DNA from 4 places in the Streptomyces sp. NPDC016469 genome. Region 2 is predicted to be linked to each of the others. Evidence: riboswitches for the same ligand, from Rfam matches in the RefSeq annotation. Region 2 holds a riboswitch; each other region holds the start of a gene.

What was found. A riboswitch is a leader RNA that binds a small molecule or an ion and turns the genes downstream of it on or off. The one in region 2 is predicted to bind cyclic di-AMP.
Positions count from the first base shown of each region.
Region 1: another riboswitch for cyclic di-AMP. It lies ahead of ABZ565_RS14005 (M23 family metallopeptidase); the one in region 2 lies ahead of ABZ565_RS07760 (transglycosylase family protein).
Region 3: another riboswitch for cyclic di-AMP. It lies ahead of ABZ565_RS19525 (M23 family metallopeptidase); the one in region 2 lies ahead of ABZ565_RS07760 (transglycosylase family protein).
Region 4: another riboswitch for cyclic di-AMP. It lies ahead of ABZ565_RS17570 (LysM peptidoglycan-binding domain-containing protein); the one in region 2 lies ahead of ABZ565_RS07760 (transglycosylase family protein).

Region 1 covers NZ_JBEYCQ010000010.1:127,896-135,506, forward strand. Annotated here, with positions in the region: gene ABZ565_RS13990 (GNAT family N-acetyltransferase) at 1-1,564, opposite strand, end outside; gene ABZ565_RS13995 (HPr family phosphocarrier protein) at 1,738-2,019, shown strand; gene ABZ565_RS14000 (GntR family transcriptional regulator) at 2,191-2,895, opposite strand; gene ABZ565_RS14005 (M23 family metallopeptidase) at 3,106-3,945, opposite strand; cyclic di-AMP (ydaO/yuaA leader) riboswitch at 3,959-4,125, opposite strand; gene ABZ565_RS14010 (pitrilysin family protein) at 4,354-5,736, opposite strand; gene ABZ565_RS14015 (pitrilysin family protein) at 5,763-7,133, opposite strand; gene ABZ565_RS14020 (DNA topoisomerase IV subunit A) at 7,444-7,611, shown strand, end outside.
Region 2 covers NZ_JBEYCQ010000005.1:225,806-233,416, reverse strand. Annotated here, with positions in the region: gene ABZ565_RS07775 (DUF501 domain-containing protein) at 1-312, opposite strand, end outside; gene ABZ565_RS07770 (septum formation initiator family protein) at 383-853, opposite strand; gene eno (phosphopyruvate hydratase) at 967-2,247, opposite strand; gene ABZ565_RS07760 (transglycosylase family protein) at 2,555-3,271, opposite strand; cyclic di-AMP (ydaO/yuaA leader) riboswitch at 3,276-3,444, opposite strand; gene ABZ565_RS07755 (transglycosylase family protein) at 3,730-4,791, opposite strand; gene ABZ565_RS07750 (cytochrome P450) at 4,898-6,223, opposite strand; gene ABZ565_RS07745 (nucleoside triphosphate pyrophosphohydrolase) at 6,233-7,207, opposite strand; gene ABZ565_RS07740 (SurA N-terminal domain-containing protein) at 7,241-7,611, opposite strand, start outside.
Region 3 covers NZ_JBEYCQ010000016.1:19,318-26,928, forward strand. Annotated here, with positions in the region: gene lhgO (L-2-hydroxyglutarate oxidase) at 1-12, shown strand, start outside; gene trmB (tRNA (guanosine(46)-N7)-methyltransferase TrmB) at 84-950, shown strand; gene ABZ565_RS19515 (PrsW family glutamic-type intramembrane protease) at 1,001-2,548, shown strand; gene ABZ565_RS19520 (aldo/keto reductase) at 2,640-3,584, opposite strand; gene ABZ565_RS19525 (M23 family metallopeptidase) at 3,766-4,935, opposite strand; cyclic di-AMP (ydaO/yuaA leader) riboswitch at 4,947-5,100, opposite strand; gene ABZ565_RS19530 (PP2C family protein-serine/threonine phosphatase) at 5,312-6,475, opposite strand; tRNA gene ABZ565_RS19535 (tRNA-Met) at 6,648-6,721, opposite strand; gene ABZ565_RS19540 (SHOCT domain-containing protein) at 6,890-7,294, shown strand; gene ABZ565_RS19545 (hypothetical protein) at 7,412-7,611, opposite strand, start outside.
Region 4 covers NZ_JBEYCQ010000013.1:191,643-199,253, reverse strand. Annotated here, with positions in the region: gene ABZ565_RS17585 (SpoIIE family protein phosphatase) at 1-1,534, opposite strand, end outside; gene ABZ565_RS17580 (antitoxin) at 1,724-1,909, opposite strand; gene ABZ565_RS17575 (esterase) at 1,995-3,521, opposite strand; gene ABZ565_RS17570 (LysM peptidoglycan-binding domain-containing protein) at 3,742-4,608, opposite strand; cyclic di-AMP (ydaO/yuaA leader) riboswitch at 4,612-4,796, opposite strand; gene ABZ565_RS17565 (2,3-dihydro-2,3-dihydroxybenzoate dehydrogenase) at 5,218-6,060, shown strand; gene ABZ565_RS17560 ((2,3-dihydroxybenzoyl)adenylate synthase) at 6,112-7,611, shown strand, end outside.

The DNA of each region.
Region 1 (7,611 bases), on a different contig from region 2:
GCCCGAGGGACTCCGAGTTGCCGAGGATGGCGACGCGTCCGCCGGCCGGGAGCGGCTGGTCGGCGAGGAGCAGCCCGGCGTCGACCATCTCCGTGACCGTGTCGACGCGGATGACGCCCGCCTGCCGCATCAGCGCGGAGACCGTGGAGTCGGGGATGCGGCTGACCGGGACGGCGTGGCCGGGCGGGGTGGAGCCGCTGTGCCGGGCGCCCTTGACCACGACCACCGGCTTCACGGCGGCGGTGCGGCGGGCGAGCCGGGTGAACTTGCGGGGGTTGCCCAGTGATTCCAGGTAGAGCAGGGCGACATCGGTGTCCGGGTCCTCGTACCAGTACTGGAGGAAGTCGTTGCCGGAGATGTCGGCGCGGTTGCCGGCCGAGATGAAGGTGGAGAGGCCCGCCCCGCGCCGGTAGAGCCCGGAGAGCAGGGCGATGCCGATGGCGCCGGACTGGGTGAACAGGCCGATGTGCCCGGAGGCGGGCCGGTCCGGGGCGAGCGAGGCGTTGAGCCGGACCGCCTCGGAGTTGTTGATGATCCCGAAGGCGTTGGGCCCGATGATCCGCATGCCGTACGAACGGGCCTGGCGCACCAGTTCCCGCTGGCGCTCGCGGCCCTCGGCGCCCCACTCGGCGTAACCGGCGGAGAGGACCACCAGTCCCTGGACGCCGTGTTCGCCGCAGTCCGCGACGGCCTCCGGGACCCGGTCGGCGGGCACGGCGACCACCGCGAGGTCGACCGGCTCGCCGATCTCGCCCAGGGAGCGGTGCGCGGGGACCCCGTCGATGGTGTCCTGTCCGGCGGAGAATGCGCTGTTCACCGCGTGGACGCGGCCGGTGAAGCCCGCGCCGAGCAGGTTGCGCAGGACGGTGCGGCCGACACCGCCGGGGGTGCGGCCGACGCCGATGACGGCGACGGAGCCGGGGGCGAGCAGCCGCTGCACGGACTTGGCCTCGGCGCGCTGTTCGCGGGCGCGCTGGACGGCGAGGGATTCGGCGGTGGGTTCGAGGTCCAGGGTGAGGTGGACGGAACCGTCCTCGAAGCTGCGCTGCTGGGTGTAACCGGCGTCCCGGAACACCTTGATCATCTTGGTGTTGGCGGGCAGCACTTCAGCCGCGAAGCGCCGGATGCCGCGTTCGCGGGCGACAGCCGCGATGTGTTCGAGCAGGGTGGAGGCCACTCCCCGGCCCTGGTGGGCGTCCTGGACGAGGAAGGCGACCTCGGCCTCGTCGGCGGGGGCCGAGGCGGGGCGGCCGGTCGCGTCGATCCGGTCGTAGCGGACGGTGGCGATGAACTCGCCGCCCACGGTGACGGCCAGGCCCACCCTGTCGACGTAGTCGTGATGGGTGAAGCGGTGGACGTCCTTGGCCGAGAGCCGGGGGTAGGGCGCGAAGAAGCGGTAGTACTTCGACTCGTCCGAAACCTGCTCGTAGAAGCTGACCAGCCGCTCGGCGTCGTCCGTGGTGATCGGCCTGATCCGCGCGGTGCCGCCGTCGCGGAGCACCACGTCCGCCTCCCAGTGATCGGGGTAGGCGTGATGCGGACTCTGCTCCGGAGAGGGCTGCATGGGGAAAGCCTACGGCTGTCGCACGGGTCGCGGGGGTGCCGGGGCCGGGGCAGTCTGAGGTCTCCGGACGACCGTGGGCGCGGCGCCCGGGAGGGCCCGCGGGTCTGCCCGGAGCATCGCGCACCACATGAGACACTGGTCTAGACAACCGCTGATTCTTGAAGGGCAGAACCATGGCTGAGCGCCGCGTAAACGTCGGTTGGGCCGAGGGCCTGCACGCCCGCCCCGCTTCCATCTTCGTCCGTGCCGCTACGGCCTCCGGCGTCCCCGTCACCATCGCCAAGGCGGACGGCAACCCGGTGAACGCGGCCTCCATGCTCGCGGTGCTCGGTCTCGGCGCCCAGGGCGGCGAGGAGATCGTGCTCGCGTCCGACGCGGACAACGCCGAGGCCGCCCTGGACCGCCTGGCGAAGCTGGTCGCCGAGGGCCTCGAGGAGCTCCCGGAGACCGTCTGAACCCGAGCGGCCGACACCGCCGGAATTCTTACGTGAAAGCCGCGGCCCCCTGCATGGGGCGCCGCGGCTTTTGCGTGCGCGTGGCCGAAGCCATGACGGCCGGAAAGAAAAGGCGGCGCTACACGTTTCCGGCTTTTGCACGCCTCTTTCTTTATTCGTACGCGCCCTTTGTTAATTCCGGCCGCTCGCGGTGTTTACGGCACGTTGCGAAGTCCTCACATGGCCGGCCCTGGGCACGGTGGTGGCGCGGGCGGTGCGGCGGAGCCGGTGCACGGCGCCATGGCGTTCGGCCAGCTGCGCGGCCAGGGCCCTCGCCCGCTCCGCGTCCCGGCGTGCCACGGCGTCCACAAGGGCCCCGTGCTCGGCCCAGGCTTCGGCCGGGCGGGCCGGCTGGTCGACCGCGTACATCCAGGCGATCTTGTGGCGGAGCTGGGTGAGGAGGGCGATGAGACCGGGGCTGCCGGATGCCTGGGCCAGGGTCTCGTGGAACCAGCCGGCCAGGGAGCGCAGGTCCTCGCCCTCGTCGCGGCGGGCCCGCTCCTGACCGAGCCTGACCAGGCCGCGCAACACCTTGAGGTGGGCCTCCGTCCGGCGCTGGGCCGCGCGGGCGGCGCTCAGCGGTTCCAGCAGCATGCGGACTTCCAGGAGGTCGGCGGCCTCCTGCTCCGACGGCTCGGCGACGCAGGCTCCGGCGTGTCTGCGGGTGACGACGAAGCCCTCCGACTCCAGGGTGCGCAGCGCTTCCCGTACGGGGACGCGGGACACCCCGTAACGCCGTGCGAGCACCTCCTCGGTGAGCCGGCTGCCGCGTTCGAAGACACCGGAGACGATGTCGTCACGGATTGCCGTGCATACCGAATGCGCCGGAACACGCATGTCCGAACCTCCGCCTCAATCCCCGCGAACAGCGGCCGATCGACACCTCTGGCGCGACTCTATTGCAATGCGCTCGCATTTCCGATGCCGGGCGGGAATTCATGAATATCTTTTGGCCGCGGTCGAGCGGCGGAAGGTGTGCGGGGAGGCGCGGGCACGGCGATGGCCCCGGCGGGATGCCGGGGCCATCGGTGTGGGGCTTCAGCCCGGTCAGACGCTGACGCCGTGAGCGCGCAGATAGGCGACCGGGTCCATGTCGGAGCCGTAGGAAGGGGTGGTCCGGGCCTCGAAGTGGAGGTGCGGGCCCGTGGAGTTGCCGGTCGAGCCGGAGAGCCCGATCTGCTGACCGGCCGCGACGCTCTGGCCGACGGAGACCCCGATCGAGGAGAGGTGGCCGTACTGGGTGTACGTGCCGTCCGTCATCCGGAGCACGATGTTGTTGCCGTACGCCCCGCCCCAGCCGGCCTCCACGACGGTGCCGGCGCCGACGGCGACGACCGAGCTGCCGGAGGCGGCGTGGAAGTCGATGCCGGAGTGGCTGCCGGACGACCAGAGCGAGCCGCTGGACTTGTAGCCGGTGGTCACGTACGAGCCGGCGACGGGCAGCCGGTAGGACGAGCCCAGCGCGGTGCGGGCGGTGGAGCGGCCGGCGCGGGCGGACGCCTCGCGGGTGGCCTTGGCCTTCGCCTTGGCCGCTTCCTTGGCCTTGGCGGCCTTCTCGGCGGCCTTCTTCTTCGCGGCCTCGGCCTTCTTCTTGGCCGCCGCCTTCGCCTTGGCCGCAGCCTTCTTCTCGGCGGCCTCGGCCTGGTGGTGCTGCACCGCGGCCTGGGCGTCGATCCGGTCGGCCAGGGTGGTCTCGATGGCGAGCAGCTGGGAGAGGCCGGTCTCGGTGGCGGCGGGGGCCGTCCCGGCGTCGGCGGCGAGGGCCGGTGAGGCCAGGGAGCCGATGACACCGCCGGCGGCGAGCGTGGCGACGCCGACGGCCTTGGCGCCGGCGCGCGTCAGGCGGCTCGGGGCACGGTGCTTCCCGGTGGCACGGGTGAACGCCATGGGGTGGCTGGTCCTTTCCTTCCTTCTCGCCTACCGGGTTAGCTGACGGGTTCGGAGCAGGAAGGTCTCCTACGGACGCCTCACCCCTGACGGAGCGCGGACATCCGATTCACCCCAGGGACTGCGTGGGTCCCCGGCTCCCCAGGCTCGCGCCTGACGGGGACTCGGCGATGGCTGCCCGGTACGTCACGGATGCGCGTACGAGTGGCGGACAGCGGACCCGACGCTAAGCGGACGGACTTCCCGCCACCAAACGGACAAGGGGTTTTGTAGCGCATCCCACAGGGGGCGCCGCCCCCTTGGCGAACAAAAGGCGCAGAAGGATTGAAAGTGACCACGCGTGTAGAGGGCTCCGGCGCGACCGCGCGCCGGAGCCCCCTACGCCCGCTCAGCGGGCTGAGCGACAGATCAGCCGGTGACGACCGAGACCTCTCCGATGCCGAGCGCCCTGACCGGCTCCTCGATGCGCGAGGCGTCACCGACCAGGACCGTGACCAGCCGGTCCACCGGGAAGGCGCTGACCACGGCCGCGGTCGCCTCCACCGTGCCGGTCTCGGCGAGCCGGGCGTACAGCGTCGCCTGGTAGTCGTCCGGGAGGTGCTGTTCCACCTGATCGGCGAGGGTGCTCGCGACGGAGGCCGCCGTCTCGAACTTCAGGGGCGCGACGCCCACCAGATTCTGCACGGCCGTCTCGCGCTCGGCGTCCGTCAGTCCCTCGGCGGCCAGCGTCCGCAGCACCTTCCAGAGATCGTCCAGCGCCGGTCCGGTGGACTCGGTGTCCACGGAACCGCTGATGGCCAGCATCGCGGCACCCGCCGCCCCCGAGGCGGAGTCGGCGGCGCCGGAGCGGAGCACCTGGGCGAAGGCACGCACGCCGTAGGTGTACCCCTTCTCCTCGCGCAGCACCCGGTCGAGCCGGGAGGTCAGCGTGCCGCCCAGGCAGTAGGTGCCGAGGACCTGGGCGGGCCAGACACTGTCGTGGCGGTCGGCGCCGATGCGGCCGATCAGCAGCTGCGTCTGCACCGCGCCGGGGCGGTCCACGATGATCACGCGGCCCGTGTCGTCGGCCGTGATCGGCGGGACCGGGCGGGGTTCGGAGGCGTTCCCGGACCAGTCGCCGAGGGTTTCGGCGAGCAGTGCGTCCAGGTCGATGCCGGTGAGGTCGCCGACGACCACGGCGGTCGCGGTGGACGGGCGGATGTGCGCGTCGTAGAAGGCCCGCACGGCGGCGGCGTCGATCCGCTCGATGGTCTCCTCGGTGCCCAGGCGCGGGCGCGACATGCGGGTCGTGGCCGGGAACAGCTCCTTGGAGAGCTGCTTGGCCGCGCGGCGGGCCGGGTTGGCATGCTCGTGCGGGATCTCGTCCAGCCGGTTGCGCACCAGGCGCTCGATCTCGCTGTCGGCGAAGGCCGGCGCCCGCAGCGCCTCGGCGACCAGGCCGAGCGCCTTGGCCAGACGGGAGGCCGGGACCTCCAGGGAGACCCGGACACCGGGATGGTCGGCGTGGGCGTCGAGGGTGGCGCCGCACCGCTCCAGCTCGGCGGCGAACTCCTCGGCGCTCCGCTTGTCGGTGCCCTCGGACAGGGCGCGCGACATGATCGTGGCCACGCCGTCCAGACCCTCGGGCTCGGCATCCAGGGGGGCGGCGAGGAAGATCTCGACGGCGACGACCTGCTGGCCGGGGCGGTGACAGCGCAGGACGGTGAGGCCGTTGGGCAGGGAACCCCGCTCGGGCGCGGGGAAGGCCCAGGGCCGGGCCACCCCGGGGGCGGGCTGGGGGTGGAACTGCATCGAAACTTCAGTCGCGGCAGCGTCGGTCACTGGTCCGCCCCTTCGTGCGCGTCGGTGTCGGTGGCGGCGTCGGCCTCTTCGGCGGCCTCGGCGGGCTCGACCGGTTCGTAGACCAGGACCGCCCGGTTGTCGGGCCGCAGCTGCGCCTGCGCGGCGGCCTTGACCTCCTCGGCGGTGACATCGAGGACCCGGTTCACGGCGGACAGCGCGAGCTGCGGGTCGCCGAACAGCACGGCATACCGGCACAGTTCGTCGGCGCGGCCCGCGACCGTACCGAGGCGGTCCAGCCATTCGCGCTCCAACTGGGCCTGGGCGCGCTCCATCTCCTCGGCCGTGGGGCCGTGCTCGGCGAACCGGGCCAGCTCCTCGTCGACCGCGGCCTCGATCTCCGCCACCTCCACGCCGCCGGACGTCTTGACGTCGAGCCAGCCCAGGGAGGGCGCGCCGGCGAGCCGGAGCAGTCCGAAACCGGCGGCCACGGCCGTACGGTCGCGTCGGACCAGGCGGTTGTGCAGCCGGGACGACTCCCCGCCGCCGAGCACGGTCAGGGCGAGGTCCGCGGCGTCGCACTCGCGGGTGCCGTCGTGGGGCAGCCGGTACGCGGCCATCAGGGCGCGCGCCGGCACCTCCTCGCGTACCTCCTCCCGCAGCTGACCGCCCATGACCGTGGGCAGCGAGCCGTCGCGCGGCGGCTGCTTGCCGTCATGGGAGGGGATGGAGCCGAAGTACTTCTCGATCCAGGCGAGGGTCTGCTCGGGGTCGATGTCGCCGACGACCGACAGCACCGCGTTGTTCGGCGCGTAGTACGTACGGAAAAAGGCGCGGGCGTCCTCCAGGGTCGCCGCGTCCAGGTCGGCCATGGAGCCGATCGGGGTGTGGTGGTACGGGTGGCCCTCGGGGTAGGCCAGCGCGGTCAGCCGCTCGAACGCGGTGCCGTACGGGACGTTGTCGTAGCGCTGGCGGCGCTCGTTCTTGACGACGTCACGCTGGTTCTCCATGGACTCCTCGTCGAGCGCGGCGAGCAGAGAGCCCATCCGGTCGGCCTCGAGCCACAGGGCCAGCTCCAGCTGGTGCGTGGGCATCGTCTCGAAGTAGTTGGTCCGCTCGAAACTGGTCGTCCCGTTGAGCGAGCCGCCGGCGCCCTGCACCAGCTCGAAGTGTCCGTTCCCCTTGACCTGGCCGGAGCCCTGGAACATCAGGTGCTCGAAGAGGTGCGCCAGGCCCGTACGGCCCTTGACCTCGTGGCGGGAGCCGACGTCGTACCAGAGGCACACCGCCGCGACCGGGGTCAGATGGTCCTCGGAGAGCACCACGCGCAGGCCGTTGGCCAGACGGTGCTCGGTCGCTGTCAAGCCGCCGGAGCCGGCCTGGGCTGTGGCCGTGTGACCCATGGGCATGTACGTCCCTTCGATCGCGCTACTGGATGTCCATATGAAGAAGCCGCTGCGGGAGGCTGCTTCGAAGGTTGCTTCAAGACACCCGCCACTGTATGCAAGCGAACCGGCACCTGCCGAAGTTCCCGTGCGGCGAAGCTGCGAGCGAAATTCCCCGGAAGGTGGTCCTCCGCCGTCTCGGGACGGACTGCGCGGGCCCTTTGGGACGGGTCGAGGTCGGGGTTGTCAGTGCGGCGGTCCACAATGGACCGCGTCAGAACCTGAGGGAACCTGAGGTTGCCCGCTCGAAATCCGTGAAGGAGTCGCAGCAGCGATGGCCCGCCGCAGCACGAAGACCCCGCCGCCGGTCGACTTCGAGGAGAAGATCCTCGACATCGACGTCGTCGACGAAATGCAGGGCTCCTTCCTCGAGTACGCGTACTCGGTGATCTACTCACGGGCCCTGCCGGACGCCCGTGACGGCATGAAGCCGGTGCACCGC
Region 2 (7,611 bases):
GTGCGCCGCCCGGTAGGCCGCCGCGAGCTCGGGCTCCCTGCCCAGGCGCTCGGTCATCTCCTTCATGACCCCGTTCGCCTCCAGCGTGCCGATCGCGGACGCGGCGCGCGGGCACGTCAGGTAGTACGTCGTCGGGAACGGCGTGCCGTCCTCCAGCCGGGGCTGTGTCTCGACCACGTCCGGGTTGCCGCACGGACAGCGGTGCGCGATGGCGCGCAGCCCGCGCGGCGGGCGGCCCAGCTGCTGCTGGAACGCGGCGATGTCCGCCTCGGTGGGGACGGTGGGCTCGGTCTGGGGAGGGGGCGTTTCCATGCCTGCCTAGGGTGCTGATCGGACTGCTCGAACCGCGGGTTCTGCAGAGGTACGGGGATGGGGACGGCCGTCAGCCGCGGTCGGCGCTGTCCACGCCGTCCCACAGGTTGGAGTGCCAGGGCCGGCCCGTCTCGGCCGGCTTCCCGTTGCGCTCCTCGACCGCGTCGGGGTCGACCACGGTGTAGCCGGTCTCCCCGGGAAGAACGTAGTGCAGGTGCTCGCGGGCCAGCCGCTTGATGTACGCGTCGTCCTGGAGCCGGGCCTTCTGGTCCCGCAGCTCCTCGGTGCGCACCTCGGCCTCCCGCGCCTGCCTGCGCTGGTCGGCGATCTCGTCGCGCTGCGACACGTACTGACGCATCGGGTACGCGAGGGCGACGACCAGGGAGCAGACGACCAGGGCCAGGAAGGCGGCCCGGCCGGTGAGCCGGGAGCGGCGGGCCTGACGCCGGTTCTGGGACCGGTAGACGCGGGCGGCGGTCTGCTCACCGAGCAGCCGCAGCCGGGTCGCGGTGGAGAACCGGTCCCGGTCCTTCACGGCCATGTTCCCGCCTCCCCATTACGACGTCCGTCCCCGCACACGGTACGTGACCGGGCGCGGGGACGGACGGAGGCGGGGGCGGTCGCCCTGCCGGGCTGTCAGCCCTGCTGTGTTCGTCAGCCCTTGAAGCGGGGGAACGCCGAGCGGCCCGCGTACACCGCGGCGTCGTCGAGGATCTCCTCGATGCGCAGGAGCTGGTTGTACTTGGCGACGCGGTCCGAGCGGGCCGGGGCACCGGTCTTGATCTGACCGCAGTTCACGGCGACGGCGAGGTCGGCGATGGTGACGTCCTCGGTCTCGCCGGAGCGGTGCGACATCATGCACTTGAAGCCGTTGCGCTGGGCCAGCTCGACGGCGTCCAGGGTCTCGGTCAGCGAACCGATCTGGTTGACCTTGACGAGCAGGGCGTTGGCGGAGCCCTCCTCGATGCCGCGGGCCAGGCGCTCCGGGTTGGTGACGAAGAGGTCGTCGCCGACGATCTGGACCTTGGCGCCCAGCTTGTCGGTGATGACCTTCCAGCCGGCCCAGTCGTCCTCGTACAGCGGGTCCTCGATGGAGACCAGCGGGTACGCGGAGACGAGCTCCTCGTAGTACTCGGTCATCTCGGCGGCCGAGCGGGACTTGCCCTCGAACTCGTACGAGCCGTCCTTGTAGAACTCCGAGGCAGCGACGTCGAGCGCGAGCGCGATGTCCTTGCCCGGGGCGTAACCGGCCTCCTTGATGGCCTCGATGATGAGGTCGAGGGCGGCGCGGTTGGACTCCAGGTTCGGCGCGAAGCCGCCCTCGTCACCGAGGCCGGTGGACAGGCCCTTGGTCTTCAGGACCTTCTTCAGCGTGTGGTAGACCTCGGCGCCCCAGCGCAGCGCCTCGGAGAAGGACTCGGCGCCGATGGGCGCGATCATGAACTCCTGGATGTCCACGTTGGAGTCGGCGTGCGAGCCGCCGTTCAGGATGTTCATCATCGGAACGGGCAGCAGGTGCGCGTTCGGGCCGCCGAGGTAGCGGAACAGCGGGAGGTCGCTGGCCTCGGAGGCGGCGTGGGCGACGGCGAGGGAGACGCCGAGGATGGCGTTGGCGCCGAGCGAGCCCTTGTTCTCCGTGGCGTCCAGGTCGAACATCGCCTGGTCGATGAGGCGCTGCTCGGTGGCGTCGTACCCGACGAGCTCCGGGCCGATCTGCTCGATCACGGCGAGGACGGCCTTCTCGACGCCCTTGCCCTGGTAGCGGTTGGGGTCGCCGTCGCGAAGCTCAATGGCCTCGAACGCGCCGGTGGAGGCGCCGGACGGAACAGCAGCACGACCGGTGCTGCCGTCGTCGAGGCCGACCTCGACCTCGACCGTGGGGTTGCCCCGGGAGTCGAGGATTTCCCGGGCTACGACGACGTCGATGGACGGCACGAGGCATCTCCTTCTGGGATATGACGCTGGTTGTGCAGGGTCACTTTGGCCTTGCGACAAGAGCCTAACCGGCCCGGCCGTCTGCGTCGGCCGACCGCCCGCCCCCTGGGATGAAAAAGGACCCAAGGGCGGGCATACCGGGGCGGAACATCAAATACTTACTGCTCAGTAACTACAACAGTTGAACGATCCACGAGGTGCGGACCCCTTGATGCGGCGTGCCCCGGCCCGGCACACACGGGGGGGAGAGCGCGTGCCGGGCCGGGGCGGCCTGAGCGATCAGCGAGGAGGGACCGCCGTTGCTTCGTTACTTCGTCAGGTGGAGCTGCTGACCCGGGTAGATCAGGTCGGCGTCCTGGACGATGTCCTTGTTCAGCTTGAACAGCCGCTCCCAGCCGCCCTTGACGTGGCGGTCGGCGGCGATCTTGCTCAGCGTGTCGCCGGCGACGACCTTGTACTCGCCGTCACCCTTGGCGACCTTCTTGCCGGTGGGGGTGGTGACCGTCTTCTTCGGGGCGTCCGAGCGGTCGGAGCGGTTGGTGGCCGGGGCCTCGGTGCGCTCGGCCTTCTTCGGGGCGGCCTCCTGCTTGGGAGCGGCCTCCTGCTTGGCGGCACCGGAGCCGGCGTCGACGCCCGGGTCGACGCCGTCGTTGGTCAGGTTGCCGGCACCGGCGCAGGACCAGGCACCCGGGCCCTGCATGTCGAGGAGCTTCTCGGCGGTGGCGATCTGCTGGGACTTGGTGGCCAGGTCGGCGCGGGGCGCGTACTGCGTACCGCCGGCGGCGGCCCAGCTGGACTGGGAGAACTGCAGGCCGCCGTAGTAGCCGTTGCCGGTGTTGATCGACCAGTTGCCGCCGGACTCGCACTGGGCGACGGCGTCCCACGTGGCGACGGAGGCGGCGGAGGCGTTGGTGGCGCCCATCAGCGGCACGGCGACGGCGGCACCGGCGACACCGGCGAGCGTGGCGACACGGACGGCCTTGGAGGGGCGGCGGTGCTTGTTGCCCTTGCGGTTGAGCAGCATCGAGTCTTCTCCTCACCGACGCCTGCGAGGTGAGCTGTCGGGTTCGGGCCAAGTGAGTTGCCCGGCCGCGCTCCTGGCGCGACTTCACCCCTAGCCGGTCCTGACACGTCTCCCGACGACCAGGCCCAGCGCCTACCTGGGTCCCCCGCTCCTGCCTACGGCGCTTTCGCGTCTGTTCCCTTCGACCGACGGCAGGATTCGGCGTGACGGTCGACGGGGCCCGCGGTGCGAGCGGTTCCGACCGTAATCACACTCAACGGTCATATTCAAAGACGGACATACCGGATAATCATCCCGTAAGAGCATCCGATGAACCCTCATTTGCGCAGGTCGGAACGGATGTGGGGGGACCTCCCGGAAAAGAAGTGTCAGTTCACGCAAAGAGACCCATGTCTCACTCGGTCAAAAGTGGGACATGGGCCTCTTAAACCACCCAAACCTCAGAGGGTCCTAACGGCTCATCCGGCGCTCTCGGCGGCCTTCTCCCGGCCCGCGTCAGCCAGGTCCAGATCGAGGTTCTGGCCGGGCAGGATGAGGTCCGGGTCGGAGCCCACCTCGTTCTTGTTCGCCTCGTACAGCTCGGGCCAGCCGCCGGGCAGGTCCTGCGCGTCGGCGATCGCCCAGAGGTTGTCGCCCGGCCGCACGGTGTACGTGCCGTCAGCCGGCCGCGTGGCGCCGTCGCGTGCCTCGCCGTCCCCCCGCGAGGCGTGCCGGCCCGCGTCGCGCCCCTCGGCCGCCCCGGCACCGTCGTCGGCGGCCGGGGCACCCCGGTGCTTGCCGCCCTGCGCCCGGGCGTCGTCCGTCGCGCCGGCGGAGGGGTCCGCCGAGGGGTCGGCCGAGGGCGTGGTGGACGGATCGGCGGACGGGGTGCCGGAGGGGCCGGCGGACGGGTCGGCCGACGGGGAGGCGGACGCCTCGCCCTTGCCGCTCTCCTCCGCGCTCCGGCCCGCGTGCCTGCCGGAGCCCTTGCCGGCCTCCTCGCCCGTGGTGGCCCCATCGGCCGCCTCGTCCGAGGGGGCGGCCGACGAGCCCGAGGAGGCGTCGTCCACCGGGTCGGTGCCGAGACCGGCGTCGAGGCCCGCGTCGGCGCTCCGGGCGGGCTCGTCCGCATCCTCGTCGCCCGGGTCCACGTCCGCCGCGCCCGTGGCCCTGGTGAGCCCGGAGACCACCGCACAGCTCGGCCACGCCGTCGGGCCCTTGGCTGCCAGGACCCGCTCGGCGACCGCGATCTGCTGCGAGCGGCTGGCGAGGTCGGCGCGCTCGGCGTACGCCTCACCGCCGTACGCCTTCCACAGCTCCGGCGTGAACTGGAGACCGCCGTAGGAGCCGTTGCCGAGGTCGGCGCTCCAGCTTCCGCCGCTCTCGCAGTCGGCCACCCGGTCCCAGGTCGAGGAGTCCGCCGCGTGCGCGCTCACCGCGCCGAGCAGCGGGATGGCGATGGCCGAGCCGGTCACGCCTGCGGCGACGACGATGGCGGGTGCCTGACGAGGGCGGCGGTGTCTGCCGTTCGCGGAGCCCATGGGAGATGCCTTCCGTGTGACTGACAAGCGACTGGTGAGTCGAACGGTGAACCTAGCGAAACTCGAACGTGAGTCACAAGTCGATGCAGCGCAGATCACGTGAAAGTCACAGAGCTGACAGAGTGTCACTTTCGTCCACGCGCTCCCCCGGCGTGAAGCGCACCGGCAGGGTGCGCAATCCACGCATGATGAGCCCGCCGCGCCATCGCAAATCGGCTGATTCCCCTGCAAGTCGCAGGTCGGGAAGGCGTGTCAGCAGGGTGGCGAGCGCCGCCTGTCCCTCCAGCCGGGCGAGCGGAGCTCCCAGACAGTAATGGATGCCGTGGCCGTAGCCGAGGTGCTGATTGTCGCTCCGCGACAGGTCCAGTGTGTCCGGTCCGGCGAACCGCTCGGGGTCCCGGTCGGCCGCCGCGAGCACCACGAGCACCGGATCGCCCTCCTCGACGCGCTGCCCTCCGATGGCGAGCGGCTCGGTGGCGAACCTCCAGGTGGCGAGCTCTACCGGACCGTCGTAGCGCAGCAGTTCCTCGATCCCGGTGGCCAGCAGCCCGGTGTCGCCCGTCGCCAGCGAGCGTTGCAGCCGATCGCGCTCGGCGGGGTGGTTCAGCAGCGTGTGGACGCCGTTGCCGATCAGGTTGACGGTCGTTTCGAAGCCGGCGAACAAAAGGATGAAGGCCATCGCCGCGGCCTCGTTCTCGGTCAGGTGCTCGCCGTGGTCGCTCGCCCGGATCAGCCCGGAGATCAGGTCGTCGCCCAGATCCTCGCGCTTGCGGTGGATCAGTTCGAGCAGATAGGCCCGCATCTTCTTCACGGACCGGGCAACGCCGCCGCGCGGCCCGCCGCCGTGCCGGATCATCATGCCCGCCCAGTCGCGGAAGTCGTCCTGGTCCTCGCGGGGCACGCCGAGCAGGTCGCAGATCGCGTAGATGGGGAGCGGGAAGGCGAACTCGTGGATCAGGTCGGCCTCGCCCTTCTCCACGAACCCGTCGATGAGACGGTCCGTCAGCTCCTGCACCCGCGGCGTGAACTGCGCGATGCGCCGGGGAGTGAACGCTTTGGAGACCAGACGGCGCAGCCGGGTGTGGTCGGGCGGGTCGATGTTGAGCAGGTGCGTCATCAGCTCGGCCTTGCGCTCCCCGGGGATGCCGGTCTTCCCCTTGGCGTGCGCGGGCTCGGCGTGGTGCGCCGGGTTCTTGGACAGCCGGGAGTCTGCGAGGGCCTGCCGGGCGTCCGCGTACCGGGTGACGAGCCATGCCTCGACCCCGCTGGGCAGCGTGGTGCGGTGCACGGGACTGTGCTCGCGCAGCCAGGCGTACGCGGGGTACGGATCGGTGGCGAACTCCCACGTGAAGAGCTCGGGCGCGGGGGCGGACGAGGTGTGGGCGGGGCAGCCGGCGGGTACGGACGCGGCTTCGGCGGGGCTGTCGTTCACTCCCCGACGTTATCCGGTGCCCTCCGCCGTCCGGATCGCGTCCCGGTACGCGCGTCCCGCGGCGCGCAGCGCGGCCTCCGGGTCGACGCCCTCCTCCTGGGCCCGTACGGCGAGGGCGAGGAGGCGGTAGCCGATGTCGTCGCCCTCGGGGAGGGGGACGTCGAGTCCGGCGGTACGGGCCCGGCTCGCGAGCTTCGCGGCGAGCGCGAGGGCGGGCTGGCCGAGCGGTACCCCGTCGGTGACCGACGCACGCTGCTTCTCGATCGCCTTGGTGCGCAGCCAGTGGGCGCGACTGTCCTCCGGGACCTCGGCGGTCTCGTCGCCGAAGACGTGCGGGTGGCGGTGGATCAGCTTCTCGATGAGCGTGCCGGCCACGTCGTCCACGGAGAACGGCTCCTCACCGCTGCCCGGGAGGCCTTCCTCCGCGATGCGCGCGTGGAAGACGACCTGGAGCAGTACGTCCCCCAGCTCCTCGCGCAGTTCCTCGCGGTCGCCGTCCTCGATCGCCTCGACCAGCTCGTACGCCTCCTCGATGGCGTACTTGGCGAGGCCCTTGTGGGTCTTCTGCGAGGTCCACGGGCACTCGACGCGGATGCGGTCCATGACCTGGACGAGGTCGAGGAGCCGGGCGCCCGGCAGGTCGTACGAGCCGGGCAGCAGCTCCAGGTCGGGCATCCGCAGCCGCCCGGAGCCGGCCAGCCGGGCCAGGCCGTCGGTGAGCGGCTGGTTGCCCGCGCCGCCGGTGAGGACGACCACCGTCCGGCCGCCCGCGCAGGCGTCCACGAGCTCCTGGGCGTCGGGGACGCCCGGGGTGACGGTGACGCCGGCCTCGCGCAGATACGGCAGCTGCGGCTGCTCCGGCTCGCCGCAGCGCACCTCGTCGGCGCCGTTCAGCGCCTGCCAGGCGGGCCAGGACAGCAGTCCGGGCGCGACCCGGTGGCTGACGGTGAGCAGGACGATGCGGCCGGGGTCTTCAGCGTTCACGTCACCGAATCTACCCCGGCCGTCGGAGCGGGCTCAGGCCCCGGCCTCGGCGGGCGCCTGGGCGGGCTTGGTGACCTGGGAGATCCACGGGGCCTTGTAGTCGGCCAGCTGGATCTGCTGGTTGTCCCAGGTGCCGTAGCGGGGGTTGACGTCGACGTTCAGCGCCTTGGACGCCTTGGTCAGCGCGTCGCCGATGGCCTTGGTGCCCTCGGGTGTGGACGGGTCGGCGCCGAGGGCCTGGCCGAGCTTCGTGATCTGGATCTGCTCGCGCAGGAAGGAGTCGATCTGGCCCGGGGCGAGCCAGCGCTCCTGGAGGACGGCCTGCCGGAGCCCCTTCTCGCCGTGGTACTGGGCGACGGCCGACTTGCGCATCTGCTGGATCTCCGCGCGGCTCACCGTGACGC
Region 3 (7,611 bases), on a different contig from region 2:
ACGGCGGGGTGACCCCGCGGCCGCCGGCGCCGGACGCCCCCGGACGCCCGGCCCCGTAGAATCAGGGCATTGTGTCTGAGCCCATGAACCCCTCCCGCCCGACGCCCGGCGACCCCGCCGTTGCGGACGGCGCCGCGCCCGCAACGCCCGACGGCACCGTGCCCACCACTGCCGGAATCCCGGACGACGTGCGGGCCGCGTCCCTGGAGCGCGCGCGCCGGATGCGCCAGCAGCCCCGCTTCCCCGGCGGCCCCGCGGCCGACCCGGCCGGCTCGCACCACGAGCGCCGCATCCGCAGCTTCCAGCCGCGCCGCAGCCGGGTCACGCCCGGTCAGCAGAACGCCCTGGAGCGGCTCTGGCCCAAGTGGGGCCTGGACATCGACGGGCTGAGCGTCCTCGACCTGCCCGCCCTGTTCGACGGGCTCCCGGTGGTGCTGGAGATCGGCTTCGGCATGGGTGAGGCCACCGCGCAGATGGCGGCCGCCGACCCGGGCACCGGCATCCTCGCCGTCGATGTGCACACGCCCGGCCAGGGCAACCTGCTCGGCCTCGCCGACCGGAACGGCTCGACCAACGTCCGGGTCGCCAACGGTGACGCGATCATCCTGCTGCGCGAGATGCTGGAGCCGGAGTCGCTGGACGGGCTGCGGGTCTACTTCCCCGACCCGTGGCCCAAGTCCCGCCACCACAAACGCCGACTGATCCAGCCGGAGTTCCTGGACCTGGCGGCGGGCCCGCTGAAGCCCGGCGCCCTCGTGCACTGCGCGACCGACTGGGAGCCGTACGCCGAGCAGATGCTCGAGGTGCTGACCGCGCACCCGCTCTTCGAGAACACGGTGGCCGGCGGCGGTTACGCCCCGCGCCCCGCCTTCCGCCCGCGGACCCGGTTCGAGGGCCAGGGGCTGGGGAAGGGCCACGTGGTGCACGACCTGCTCTTCACGCGCGTCTGAGCCGGACGGACACCATGGCCGTTGTCGGACCCGCTCGTTAGGGTCGAGGGGTGTCCGACGGGTCTGTTCAGCGACAACGGCAGGATCAGCCGGCCGTCCCGGTGCTCCAGGAGCGGCGGGTCGGCGAGATCCTGGCCGCCGTGCCGGCGCGGGGCCAGTGGCGTTACCGGCCGCGCCGCGTCGGCCCGCTCTGGCGGAACCGGACGTTCCGAGTAGTCGCCGTCTTCACGCTGCTGGCGCTCTGCGGGGTGGTGATCCTCGCCCTGGTCCGCGACCAGACCGGCACCGAGGGGTTCCTCGTCGGCCTGGGCCTGGCCGTCCTGCCGGTCCCGGTGCTGATGACCGCCTTCCGCTGGCTGGACCGGGTCGAGCCGACCCCGTGGCGGAACCTGCTGTTCGCCTTCGCCTGGGGCGCGTGCGCGGCGGCCCTGGTGGCCATCCTCGCCAACTCGTTCGCGACCCGGTGGATAGCCGACAGCGATCCGGGGAACGCCGACACCCTCGGCGCCACGGTCATCGCACCGGTGGTCGAGGAGAGCGCCAAGGCGGCGGCCGTCCTGCTGCTCTTCCTCTTCCGCAGGCGGGAGTTCACCGGGATCGTGGACGGCGTCGTCGCCGCCGGTTTCACGGCGACGGGGTTCGCCTTCACCGAGAACATCCTCTACCTGGGCAACGCCTTCGGCGAGGACCAGCAGACGGACTCCGGCTTCGCGGCGATGACCGTGGTGACCTTCCTGGTCCGGGCCGTGATGACCCCCTTCGCCCACCCGCTCTTCACCGTCCTGACCGGCATCGGTCTCGGGATCGCCGCGAGCAGCGCACCCGGCCGGCCGACGCGGCGCATCATGGCCCCGCTGCTCGGCCTGGTCCTCGCGATGGGCATGCACGCCCTGTGGAACGGCTCGGCGACCTTCGGCACGTACGGCTTCTACATCGTGTACGGGGCGTTCATGGTCCCGGTCTTCGGCCTGGTGACCTGGCAGGTGGTCAGGGCCCGTCGCAAGGAGCTGCGCTCCCTGGCCGTCGAGCTGCCCGCGTACGCCGAAGCCGGCTGGCTCACCCCCGACGAGCCCCGCGCCCTCGCCTCCATGCGGGCCCGCGCCCTCGCGAGGAACGCGGCGCGCCGGCGGTACGCGGCGAGCGTCTCCGGCCATCCGCACCACCCGGCGTACGCGACGGTCCGGGCCAAGGAGGCGAAGGAGCGCGGCAGGGCGGCGGCTCGTGCGGTAGCCGAGTACGAGGCGTTCGCGACCTCCCTCGCCTCCCTGCGCCGGCAGGCCGGCCGGGGCAGGGTGGACCCGGACTTCTCCGCGCGCGAGCTGGAGCTGCTGCACCACCTGTGGCAGCGCCGTGAGATCGCGGGCCCCGCCCTCGCGTACGCGGCCCGGGCCACGCACCGGCGGCCGCCGGGCTACACGGCCGCCTGGCCGCCCCGCCGGCCCCACCCGGGTACGCCGACGCCGTACGCGTACGGGACCCCGTCCCCGTACAACGGCAACCCGAACCCGTACGCCGGCCCGTCCCCGTACCCGGCACAGCCCTACGGCCAACAGCCCTACACCGCACCGCCCTACACCGGCGGACCGCCGCCGGCCTGATCCGCACACGGGGTCCCCACACAGGCCCGCGCACGGGATCCGTACACAGGGGCGGTACACAGGCCGACGAACCGCACGCGCGGAACGCGTCCTACGCCGAGGCTGCCGTCAGCGTCGACAGCTCCTCGTCCGTCAGCCGGAGACCGGCGACCGCCAGCAGGGCGGGCAGCTGGTCGACCGTGCGGGCGGAGGCGATCGGCGCGGCGACCGTCGGGCGGGAGGCGAGCCAGGCCAGGGCCACCGTCGCGATCTCGGCGCCCCGGTCCCGCGCCACCGTGTCGAGCGCGGCGAGCACCCGTCGGCCGCGCTCCGACTCCAGGTGACCGGCCGCGCTCCCGGCGCGGGCGCTGTCCACGGTCGTCCCCGGGCGGTACTTGCCGGTGAGGAAGCCGGAGGCCAGCGCGTAGTACGGAACGGCCGCGAGCCCGGCGTCGGCGGCGGTGTCCTGGAGCTCGCCCTCGTAGGTGTCCCGCGAGACGAGGTTGTAGTGCGGCTGCAGCGCCACATAGCGGGCCAGGCCCTCGCGTTCGGAGAATGCGAGGGAGGCGCGCAGCCGGGCGGGGCTGATGTTGGAGGCGGCGATCTCGCGGACCTTGCCCTCCTTCACCAGCTCGTCGAGGGCGGTGATGATCTCCTCGACCGGGACGGTCTCGTCATCGAAGTGCGTGTAGTACAGGTCGATGTGGTCCGTGCCGAGGCGGCGCAGCGACTCCTCGGCGGCGGACTTGATCGTGGGCGCCGAAAGGCCCTTGTAGCCGGGGAGGGCACCGACCTTGGTGGCCACCACGACCTCGGACCGGTTGCCGCGCGACGCGAGCCACTTGCCGATGACCGTCTCCGACTCACCGCCCTCGTTGCCGGGAACCCAGTGCGAGTAGGCGTCGGCGGTGTCCACGAAGTTGCCGCCGGCCGCCGCGTACGCGTCCAGGACGGCGAAGGACCGGTCCTCGTCCGCGGTCCAGCCGAAGACGTTTCCACCGAGGCAGAGGGGGAAGACCTGGAGGCCGGACGGGCCGAGATTGCGCAGTGAAGTCATAGGTGGAACAACGGTTTCCGGAGACCCCGCTATTCCGCATACATCCGGCCTGGCCCGGACGAACGTGCTCTGACCGCGGTCACGCGGACCGGCAGCCCTGGCGTCGGGGGTGTGCGTCAGGGCTGCCGGGGTTCGGAGGGCCGCGTACCGGGAAGGGCCGGGGCTTCGGGGGAAACGGACCTCAGACGGTCAGACCGCGGGCGCGCAGCCAGGCCATCGGGTCGATGCCGGTGCCGTCCGGGGTGTGGACCTCAAGGTGGAGGTGCGGGCCGGTGACGTTTCCGGTCGCGCCGACCCGGCCGATGGTGTCGCCGGTGGTGACCTTCTGGCCGACCGTGACGCCGATCGAGGACTGGTGGCAGAACCACAGCTCGGTGCCGTCCTCCAGCTCCAGCACCGTGCGGTAGCCGTAGGCGCCGGACCAGCCGGCCGACTTGACGGTGCCGGTGTGGATGGCCTTGATCGGGGTACCGGTCGGGGCCGCGAAGTCGAGGCCCGTGTGGTAGCCGGAGGACCACATCGAGCCGGCCTCGCCGAACGTCGAGGTGATCGTGTACGAGGAGGTGGGGATGGCGTAGCCGGCGGCGAGCTTGGCCAGGCGCAGGGCCTCGGCCTTCTTCTTCGCCTCCTCCGCCGCCTTCTTCTTCTCGGCGGCGGCCTTGGCCTCGGCCTCGTCCTGCTGCTTCTTCGCCTCGGCGGCCGCCTTCTCGGCAGCGGCCTTCTCCTCGGCTGCCTTCGCCTCGGCGTCGGCGGCGCCCTGCTGCTGCTCGGCCTGCTGGAGGATGCGGGCGCGCAGCGCCTCGCCGGCGTCCGTGGTGCCCTGCTCGGCCTCGGCGGTGGTGATGCCTGCGGTGGTCAGCGGGGCGGTGGCGGGGGCGGCGGCGGGGGTTTCGGCCTCGCTCTCGCCGGAGAACAACGCACCCACGCCAGGAAGGGACTTGGCGTCGGGAAGATTGTCCGCGATGGAATCGGGAAGAGAGATGGAGACCGGCGGTTTGCTCTGCGCGGTGGCCATGCCCCCCGCGCCGACGGCCGCGATGACACCGACGCCGAGGACGGTGGAGCTACGGGCCAGACCATTGCGCTGCTTGGCGACACGGTGCTTGCCACGGACGGGACGGACGGACTCCTCGGTGGGGTTCCATTCCTCCCAGGCCCGCTCGGAGTCGGCATCGTCGGCGCGGAAACCGCTGCCGAAACCGGCGCCGGTGCCGAAGCCGTTGCCCCGATCGGTCATGGAGTCGCTTCCCTGTTCCGGGAAGTACGCGGTGCCGGGGCCGGACGCGAAGTCGGCGCCGTACTCGGGCACGAACCGGGAAGGTGATTCGGGGGCAGGCTTGTTGGACGCCACGCGGGCGCACTCCTTTCCTTCCTTCTCGCCTACCGGGTTAGCTGACGGGTTCGGAGCAGGAAGGTCTCCTACGGGTCCCTCCGCCTCTTGTGAAGACGAAGATGCCCGATTCACCCCATGTAGGTGGTTCCCCGGTTCCCTTGCGGAATTCGGCGCACGCGCGCGGCGCCGTCCCTGACGACGGCTGGGACAACCGCGCTGCGTTATCGAACGTTAATAGACAGACGGGTCCGATTCCAAGCTGTTCCCACTGATCGTTCACGCACTTGGCCTGGACTTTACGGGACACAACCGGGTGGAATCGGGCGAGTTGATCCAGGTTCAGCCACTACGCGTTTTCTGACGTTGCGTCAAATGTTATGCGGAGCGGCGCCCCTCAGTCACGCAGCGTGGTACCCCGCTTGACGATCTTCACCGTCCTGCGCCGGTCCGGCTGCCCCTTCCCCGGCCGGGCCACCGCGAGCAACGCCATGTCGTCGGTCGACTCGCCCCCCGTGTGCAGCCGTACGTCGTCGGTCAGCGCGGACAACAGCTCCTCGGGACCCGGGAAGAGGCGCCCGCGCAGCCGCTCCGCCGGGTCGTAGAAGACGCCGTCGGCGTTCCGGGCCTCCGACAGGCCGTCCGTGTAGAACAGCAGCGTCCCCCCGGCCGGCAGCTCCCAGTCGTCCGAGCGGTCCGGCCGCACCCCCAGGTCCATGCCCAGCGGAAGTGCGGGCTCCGTGGGAGTCAGCGCCTCCACCACGCCGTCCCCGTGCAGCAGCAGCGGGTCCGGATGGCCGCGGTTCACCATCCGTACGCGCTGCGCGCCCGGCGGGATCTCCGCGAGCACGGCGGTCACGAACCCCTCGAACGCGTCCAGGTTGCTCCGCCGTACCGACTCACGCGCCAGCGCGCGCTCCAGCCGCTGCGCCACGCCCTCCAGCGACTTCTCCTGCTCCGCCGCCTCCCGGAACGCCCCGATCACCACCGCGACCGCGCCGACCGCCTCCAGCCCCTTCCCGCGCACGTCCCCCAGCACCAGCCGTACGCCGTACGGGGTGTCAGCGGCCGCGAAGAGGTCGCCCCCGACGAACTCGTCCGCCTGCGCCGCCTCGTACCGCGCGGCCACCTGGAGTCCGCCGAGCCGTTCGGGCGGCGCGGGCAGCACGGCCCGCATGGCCGTCTCGGCGATGATCCGGGCGGACGCCAGCTGGTCGCTGCCGCGCCGCACGACCCGGTTGATCACACACGCCTGCACGGCGACCGTGAGCACGGTGACCATCTCGATGAACGAGACCACCTCGACCAGGTCGCCGGTGTAGAGCCGGATTCCGGCGACGGCGAGCACCGAGGCGATCCCGATCCGGATCGTGGTGCCCATATCGAAGAAGGGCGCGGCGATCAGCGGGGCGGCCGCGAACATCGGGATGGCCGTATAGGAGGGCGGCGTGAAAACGTCGAACACCACCCCGGCGACGATCATCGCCACCGGCAGCACCCGGACGAACCGGCGGCTCACCGCGCCGTCCGGCCCGAGCCACCGTCGTTCCCACTTCCCCACCTGCGGTCTCCTGCCCGGTGCTGCCACGGCCGCGGACGGTACCGCGCACCTCCCCCAGCCTCGCGTCCGCCCGGCCACCGGGCGAGTCCTCGGCCGCCGAAGGGGCGAAACGAGTGCGCCGACAACGCATCAGGCCCGGCACGCTGCTTGCGTGCCGGGCCTGATCCTTCAGTAGCGGGGACAGGATTTGAACCTGCGACCTCTGGGTTATGAGCCCAGCGAGCTACCGAGCTGCTCCACCCCGCGTCGGTAAACCCAACTCTACGTCATGTCCGGAGCTCTCATGACCACGGCCCGGGCGCCTCGGCCCGCGCACCCGCCTCCCCTCGTGCCGCACCGATGGGCGATGGGGTGAATGTGGTGATATGACTGTTTCCAGATTCAGCCGGTCCGACGCTGACCCGGGAGTGGACGATGGACGACTATCCCCTGCTCAACCTGTTCTGGACGATGCTCTGGTTCTTCCTCTGGATCATGTGGCTCTTCCTCCTCTTCCGGGTCATCATGGACATCTTCCGCAGCGACGACCTGAGTGGCTGGGCCAAGGCCGGCTGGCTGATCCTGGCGCTGGTACTGCCCTACCTGGGCGTGCTGGTCTACGTGATCGCCCGCGGCAAGTCCATGGGCAGGCGCGACGTCCAGGAGGCCAAGGAGCGCGACGCCGCCTTCAAGGCGTACATCAGGGACGCGGCGGGCACGGAGGGCGGCAGCCAGAAGGGCGGCCACGTCGAGGGCCTGTCGAAGCTCGCCGATCTCAAGGACCGGGGCGCGATCACCGAGGACGAGTACCAGCGGGCGAAGTCGAGGCTCCTGGTCTGACGCACCCCCGGTGCCGGTGCCGCCCCTCCGGACGGGCGGCACCGGCACCGGCGCGCGTCCGGGCAGAGCAGAAGGCCCCGGGCCGTGCCGGAACGTTCGGTCGACATCGCTCAGGGCTCAGGCGGAGGCCACTGTGTCGAGCCGGCCCTCCTTCGCTTCGTTGACGAGGTCGGCGAACTGGGTCGCGCTCATCTGGACGTGCTGGCCGAAGTCGTCGGTGATGACGACACGGCGGTCCTCGCTCGCGGAGGGGTCGACGTAGAGCTGGGGGCAGCCGCAGTCGCAGTTCCCGCAGAACGTGGCGAGGGGTTCGAGGG
Region 4 (7,611 bases), on a different contig from region 2:
CGAAGAAGATGGGGCGCCCGGTGGTGAGCGTCTCCACGCCGGGGATGCGGGCGTCCAGGCCGACCGCGTCGAACCGGTCGAGGAAGCCGTGCGGGAAGCCGGTCTCCCACTCCAGGTAGAGGTGGCCCTCCTTGAGCAGATAGATCGCCAGTTGCCGGCCGCCGAAGGCCGGAAGCAGCTCATCGGTGACCACGCGGGAGACCTGGCGGGCGGTGACGGCCTCGGTGAGCGCGATGGCGAGGGCGACCGGCCGGTAGAGGGCGGCGGACCGGTCGGCCGGCGAGCCGAGCCCCAGTCCGGGCGTGACGACGGAGTCCGGGGCGTAGGCGGGCTTCTCGGCGGGCGTGAGGACGGCGGTCAGGCCGTCGTGTCCCGGGTACAGGGAGACGGAGAGCCAGGGGGGCGGGTCGCGGCGGGCGAGGAAGTGGACCGGCGCGTCGGAGATCATCGCGGCCCGGTAGTGGTCCTCGTACGCCGGGTTCGCGAACCAGGGCAGCACCTCCCAGAGCACCCGGCCGACCAGGGCGGCACGGGGCCGGCCGAGCATCTCCTCGGCGAGCGGGTTGACGTAGGTGATCCGGCCGAAGCGGTCGAGCGAGAAGATGCCGCGCGGCAGCCGGTCGGCGGCCTCGGCGACGACCGGGCCGATGCCCAGGTCCACCAGGAAGCCGGTCAGGTGCCCGCCCGGCCCCTCGTCGTCCCGCCGGCGCCCGGAGACCTCCAGCAGATGGGAGCGCCCGTCCGGGCCGCGCAGCCGCATCCGGCGCACGACGGGGCCGCCGGAGCCCGCCGCCTGCCGGGCCAGCGCCCAGAGGCCGTAGACGTCCTCCGGTGCGAGCCGGGCGGCCAGGGCCTCGATGGTGCCGGCGAAGCGCCCGGCTCCGGTGCCGAGGATCGCGGAGAGGTCGTCGTCCGCCTCGACGGCACCGGTGGCGAGGTTCCAGTCGAAGCGGCCGATGCGCACGGGCGGCGACGTCCTGGCGGGCAGCTGTACGGGGAGCGGCTCGCCCTCCCACTCCGGCCGGGTGCCCGCCTCCGCGAGGGCGGCCAGTTCGGTGCCCAGGCCGTGGGCGATGCGCTGGAGCCGGTCCCGGTCGGCGGCGGGCACCGGGTCGTCGCCGGTCGCGGCGCGCAGGACCACGAGGACGCCGACCGGTTCGCGGCGGCGCGCCACCGGCACGTACAGGGAGCCGAAGGGGAACGGCAGTCCGGCCATCAGCTGCGGGAAGCGCCGCATGGCGTCCTCCGCGTCGGCGAGGTAGACCGGGCTGCCGGTGCGGAACGCCTCGGCGACCGGGAACGGCCGGTTCACGTGCATCCGCCACCAGGGGCGGAACAGGGGGCCGGGGAGCCCGGCGAGGACGGCCAGCCTGAGCAGGCCGGGGGTGCGCGAGGGGAGGTAGACCCCGCCGGCTTGGCCGCCGACCGCCTCGATGGCGTGCACGACGGACTGGGCGAGCACCAGGGACAGGTCGCCCGGCGCCCGGCCGTTCTCCGGTCCTGCGGGCGGGCCGTCGCTCGGGCCGAACGGCATCCGCCCGGCCGCGCCGTGCCAGGTCACACAGCCAGGATGCGCCCGGGCGGGCGGTGCGGCACGTCGGAGGCGCCCCCGGCACGGGCGGCCGAGGGGGCACGACGCGCAGGAGCGGTGGACGCCACGGCTGTGGCGTCCACCGCTCCCTCACAGCCCGCGCGAGCGCTCCCTCACGGCCCGTGCGAGCGCTTACCGGCCCTCGTCCGGCGGTCGGTCACCGAACTGGTCATTGAGCTTCTGCTGGGCCGAGTCGACCTGACCGCCGTACTTGCCGCCGGTCTTCTTGTCGACGTAGTCGCCGCCCTTCTCGACTCCCTGGCGGGCCTGGTCCGGATGCCCCTTGATCATGCCCTTGATCTTGTCGAGCATGCTCATGACTGACCTCCTAGAGACGCTGACCGTTCCAGCATCCACGCCCCGCCGTGCCCTCGCATTCCGGGACGGGCGGGTACGGGCGGTCCTACTCGTCGATCGCCTCGCCGAGGTGGGCGTGCGTCCGGGGCGCGCCGAGCGATCCGCCGTCGAAGGTCCACGATCCGGTGGCGGTCACGCCTCCCTGGCCAGCGGGCAGCACCCACACGACCCCGTTGAACACGTCCTCGCCGGGGGCGGCGGCCAGCAGGCCGAACCGTCCGTCGCCGTCGGGGTCGATCAGGCGCACCTGGCCGCCCCAGTGGTCGTTGGTCTCGGGCACACCGAGCACTTCCCCGGAGTCCTGGTCCCAGGAGCGGACCCCGGACACCGTCAGACCGCCGGCCGCGCCGCGCAGCACCCACACGGCTCCCGCGTCGCCCCGGGACAGGTCCGGGTCCGGCGCGCCGATGTCCTCCAGCGGGGCGCCGATGGCCACGTCCGCGTAACCGTCGCCGTCGGTGTCGGCCACCGACAGGTCGCTGCCCCAGCCGTCGCCCTGCTCGGAGACGCCGGGCACGCCCGGGGAGTCCTGCGTCCACCAGACGGGTTCGGTGCCGGGTCCGGCGGCGCCGACGACGGGGCCGTCGCCGGCGCTGCCGTAGTAGACGCCGACCACACCGCCGTCCAGGGCGCCCCCGCCGGTGGTGTCGGGGCGGCTCGGCGTCCCGGTGACGAGGTCGTCGTAGCCGTCGCCGTTGATGTCACCGGAGGCGACGACGGGGCCGCCGCGGAGGGAGCGCTCGAAGCGGAGCCCCTGGACCTGTCCGGAGAAGCAGGCGGACCAGCCCTCCCCCGGGTTCGTGCCCGTGGTCGTCCCGGAGACGACGAGGTCGGCCAGGCCGTTGCCGTCGTAGTCGCCCGTGGTCAGCGACTTCGGGTCGATCTCGTGTCCGGGTTCGGCCGGGATCACGTTCTCGCGCTGGGCGGGCGCGAGAGGCGCGGCGTCCTTCTTCAGCAGGGCGGGTTCGTAGCGGAAGAGGATGAGGTCGTACCGGTCGGTGACGGCCAGTTCGTCGCCGGGGACGTCGGGGCTGAAGTGGGCCGCCGCGAGCGCGCTGCCGAATCTCGCCGACGCGCGGGGCTCGGCGGCCTGGAGCCAGTCGCTGTCGGCCCCGGTGAGCCCCTGCGGCGACCCCCACAGCACGACGGCACCCCCCGCGTCGCCCACGGGCTCGATGTCCTCGCCCGGGACGCCGACGACCGCGTCGTCGTAGCCGTCGCCGTTCAGGTCACCGGTGGCGACGGACTGGCCGAAGGCGTCGCCCGTCTCGGCGGCGCCCCGCACCCCGGCGGTGTTCTGGCTGAAGACGGCGGAGGGGCTGGTGCCCAGGCCGCTGCGGGAGCCGTACTGGACGGTGACGAACCCTGCGCCCTGCTTGCTGTCGATCGTGGCCCCCGGCGCGCCGATGAGCACGTCGTCGTAGCCGTCGCCGTTGAAGTCGGTGTTGCGGTCCTTCGCCTGCGTGGCGCCGGGCGCGGACGGGCCGGCATAGGCGGAGGGCGCGGCGATGGCCGCGCCCGTCAGCAGGAGGATCGAGGCCGCGAGAACGGCGGCCGGACGGTGCGTACGCACAAGTGGCTCCTTGGATCAAGGATGGCCGGGCGGATCCGGGGGGTGCCGGGAAGAGCCCGCTGTCTTCCTGGACGCCCTGTTCGACACCTCTTGTGGCCCAAGGGTTGTACGGATTTCTCGCAACAAGAGCGGTACAGCACGTGAAAGGGGTGGAAAGAAGCGCTTCCGCTTCTTTCCACCCCTGCTCACGGCCCTGCCCCGAGCCCGGGGCGGGTGTGTATCAGTACGCGCCGAAGACGTTGTCCATCGAGCCGTACGTGGCGGCGGCGTAGTTGCACGCGGCCGTGATGTTGGCGACCGGGTCGTAGATGTCCATCGACGTACCGGGCACGTGGTAGGCGTCGAAGGTGGGCTGGATCACCTGGAGCAGGCCCTTGGAGGGCGTGCCGTTGACGGCGTTGACGTCCCAGTTGTTGATCGCCATCGGGTTGCCCGAGGACTCGCGCATGATGTTGCGGTAGATGCCGTCGTAGCTGCCGGGGATGCCCTGCTGCGCCATGATGGCCAGGGATTCCTTGATCCAGCCGTCGAGGTCGTCGGTGTACGCGACGGCCGTCTGGGTCTCGGCGGGCTTCTCGGCGGCGACCGGGACGACGGTGCGCTCGGAGCGGTCGGCGCGGTCGGCGCTCTCCGCCCGGGGGGCGGTGTCGCCGTTCTTCTCGGCGGTCTCCGCCTTGAATACGCTCTTCTCCGCGGCCTTCGGGGCGGCGGCCTCGGACTTGGCGCCGATGGAGAGCTTCAGACCCGGGTGAATGAGGTCGGGGTTGCTGCCGACAGCACTGCGGTTGTCCTTGTACAGCCGCTCCCAGCCGCCACTGAGGGAATACCCCTGGGCGATCTTGTAAAGCGAATCGCCGGACACCACGGAATAGGTGGTGGGGGCGGCCTTGCGCACGGCAATTTCCTTGCCGGCGACGGAAGTCGGGGCCGCTGCCTTTTCGGCGACGACGCTCTTGGCGGGGGCGGCGGAGGCCGATCCGGCCGCGATCAGGGGGAGCGCGAGAACGGCTCCGCCCGCGCTGACGGCGATGAAACCGCGGGTCAGGGACGCGGACTTGGCACGACGGTGCTTACCCGGGATGGGCATGGCGTATTTCCTCTCCGTCGCCTGCGAGGTGAGCTGTCGGGTTCGGACTGGAGATGTCCGGTCGCGCATGGCGACTTCACCCCTAGCCGCTCCGGATTCCGGACCGGCGGCAAACCTGGGTCCCCCGCTCCTGCCGTACGTGAGTGGTCGGGTTACCGGACGGCGGCAGGATTCGGCGTTCCATCCGGATTGATGACGGGACCGTAAGCGAGAAACGACGGCCGGAACAAGCCCGGAATTGCTGATCACAATTGTTTTGCAAGATCAATCAAAGGAAATGCTCATGATCGCCCGCGCCGAGGGAAGGCAAATTTCTTGGCACGACTGGGAACCGGGAGATCGGATTGCGCGTCAGAAACGGCCGACGTGACGCTGCCCACTGAAATCAGAATGTGCGCATGCGTCCGTTTTGAGTGCATCTGACAGCATCAAATCCACCCTAAACGCCCTCAATTGACTTCTTGCCCTTACAGGACAAAAGGGGCATCGCGCAGCGTGCGGGCGGGTCGTGACGCCGGTTCCGACCCCCTGGCTCGCGTGATCACTCTATGGTTAGGCTTACCTAAGTGTTGCCGTCCCCGTTCGCCGTCACAGGGAGACCCCAGGACCATGGCGCCGCATTCCGCCCCTTCTTCCCGTCGTCCCCCCGTCCCCGCCCCCGCCGACCGGGAACTCACCGGCCGGCTGGCCCTCGTGACGGGAGCCGGACGCGGCATAGGCGAGGCGGTCGTGCGGGCCCTCGTCGCACGCGGCTGCCGGGTCCTGGCGACCGACGCGGCCCCGGAGGGCGTCGACGCCCTCGCCCGGGAGTACGAAGGGAGCGTCGTCGCCCGGGCGCTGGACGTCACGGACGCCGCGGCCGTCGAGGCCCTGGTCGCCGAGGCCGAGGACACGCTCGGCGCCCTCGACATCGCGGTCAACGTGGCCGGGATACTGCGGTGTTCACCCGTCACCGAGCTGACCGACGAGGACTGGCGGGCGACGTTCGCCGTCAACACCGACGGGGTGTTCCACGTCTCGCGGTCCGCCGCCCGCCGGATGGCGGACCGGGGCGCGGGCAGCATCGTCACCGTCGCGTCCAACGCCGCCGGCATCCCCCGCACGACCATGGCGGCGTACGCCGCGTCGAAGGCCGCGGCCGTCATGTTCACCAAGTGCCTCGGTCTGGAACTGGCTCCCCGGGGCGTCCGCTGCAACACCGTCTCGCCCGGCTCCACGCTCACCGACATGCAGCGCGGGATGTGGCCCTCCGATGAGGCCCACGACGAAGGCCCCGCCGCTCAGCGCGTCATAGCCGGGGACCTGGCGAGCTACCGCACGGGCATCCCGCTCGGCCGGATCGCCGAACCGGCCGACATCGCCGAGGCGGTCGCCTTCCTGGTGTCCGACCGGGCCCGCCACATCACCCTGCACGACCTGTACGTCGACGGCGGCGCCACCCTGCGCGCCTGACCCGTCCGCCCGGCGCCCCGAAAACGGCCCTCCCCCTGGAGACCTGGAACGATGACTGCCTCACCGTACGAAGACGCCCCGACCTGGCCCGCCGAGTTCGCCGCCCGCTACCGCGCGGCCGGGCACTGGCGCGGCGAGACCTTCACCGGCATGCTGCGCGAGCGGGCCGAGGCCCATGGCGACCGGGTCGCGCTGATCGACCCCGCGCCCGAGCGCCGCGCCTGGACGTACCGGGAGCTGGACGAGCGCGCGGCCCGGCTGGCGGCCGGCTTCCGGGCGCGCGGTATAGCCAAGGGCGACCGGGTCGTCGTCCAACTGCCCAACATCGCCGAGTTCGCGGAGGTCGTCTTCGCCCTCTTCCGGATCGGCGCGCTCCCCGTGTACGCGCTGCCCGCCCACCGTCAGACGGAGATCGGCTACTTCTGCTCCTTCGCCGAGGCCGTCGCCTACGTCATCCCGGACCGGCACGCCGGCTTCGACCACCGGGCGCTGGCCACCGCCGTACGGGAGCAGGCGCCCACCCTGAAGCACGTGTTCGTCGTCGGCGACCCGGGCGAGCACACCGCCCTGTCCGACGTGCCGTGCGAAGCGGCCCGGGAGCCGGACATCGGGCCCGAGCCGCACGACCTGGCATTCCTCCAGCTGTCGGGCGGGACCACAGGGGTCCCCAAGCTCATCCCCCGTACGCACGACGACTACATCTACTCGCTGCGCGGCTCCAACGAGATCTGCGGCGTCGACGCGGACACCCGCTTCCTCGTGGTTCTGCCCGCCGCGCACAACTTCCCGATGAGCTCGCCCGGCTGGCTCGGCACGCTGTACGCGGGCGGCACGGTCGTCCTGTGCCCGCGCCCCGATCCGGCCACGGCGTTCCCGCTCATCGAGCGGGAACGCGTCACGATGACGGGCATGGTCCCGCCGCTCGCCCTGGTGTGGACGGACGCGGCCGCTTCGGCGGAGCAGGACCTGTCGAGCCTCGATCTCATCCTCGTGGGCGGCGCCAAGTACAGCGAGACGGCGGCCCGGCGCCTGGAACCGGCGCTCGGCTGCCGGCTGATGCAGGTCTTCGGGATGGCCGAGGGACTCGTCAACTACACCCGGCTGGACGACGACTACGAGACCGTCGTCAGCACCCAGGGCCGGCCGATCTCCGAGGACGACGAGGTCCGCATCGTGGACGACGCCGGACAGGACGTTCCCGACGGGCAGTTCGGGCATCTGCTGGCCCGGGGGCCGTACACGATCCGGGGCTACTGGCGCGCCCCCGAGCACAACAGGAGCGCGTTCACCGCGGACGGGTTCTACCGCACGGGTGACATCGTGCGCCGCACTCCGAGCGGCCATCTCGTCGTGGAGGGGCGGGCGAAGGACCAGATCAACCGCGGCGGCGAGAAGGTCGCGCCCGAGGAGATCGAGAACATCATCCTCGCCCATCCGTCGGTGCACGACGTGTCGGTGGTCGGTGTGGCCGATCCGTATCTCGGTGAACGCACCCTGGCGTACGTGATTCTGCGCGAGGGCGCCGAACCGCTCGGGGCGCTCGCCGTGAAG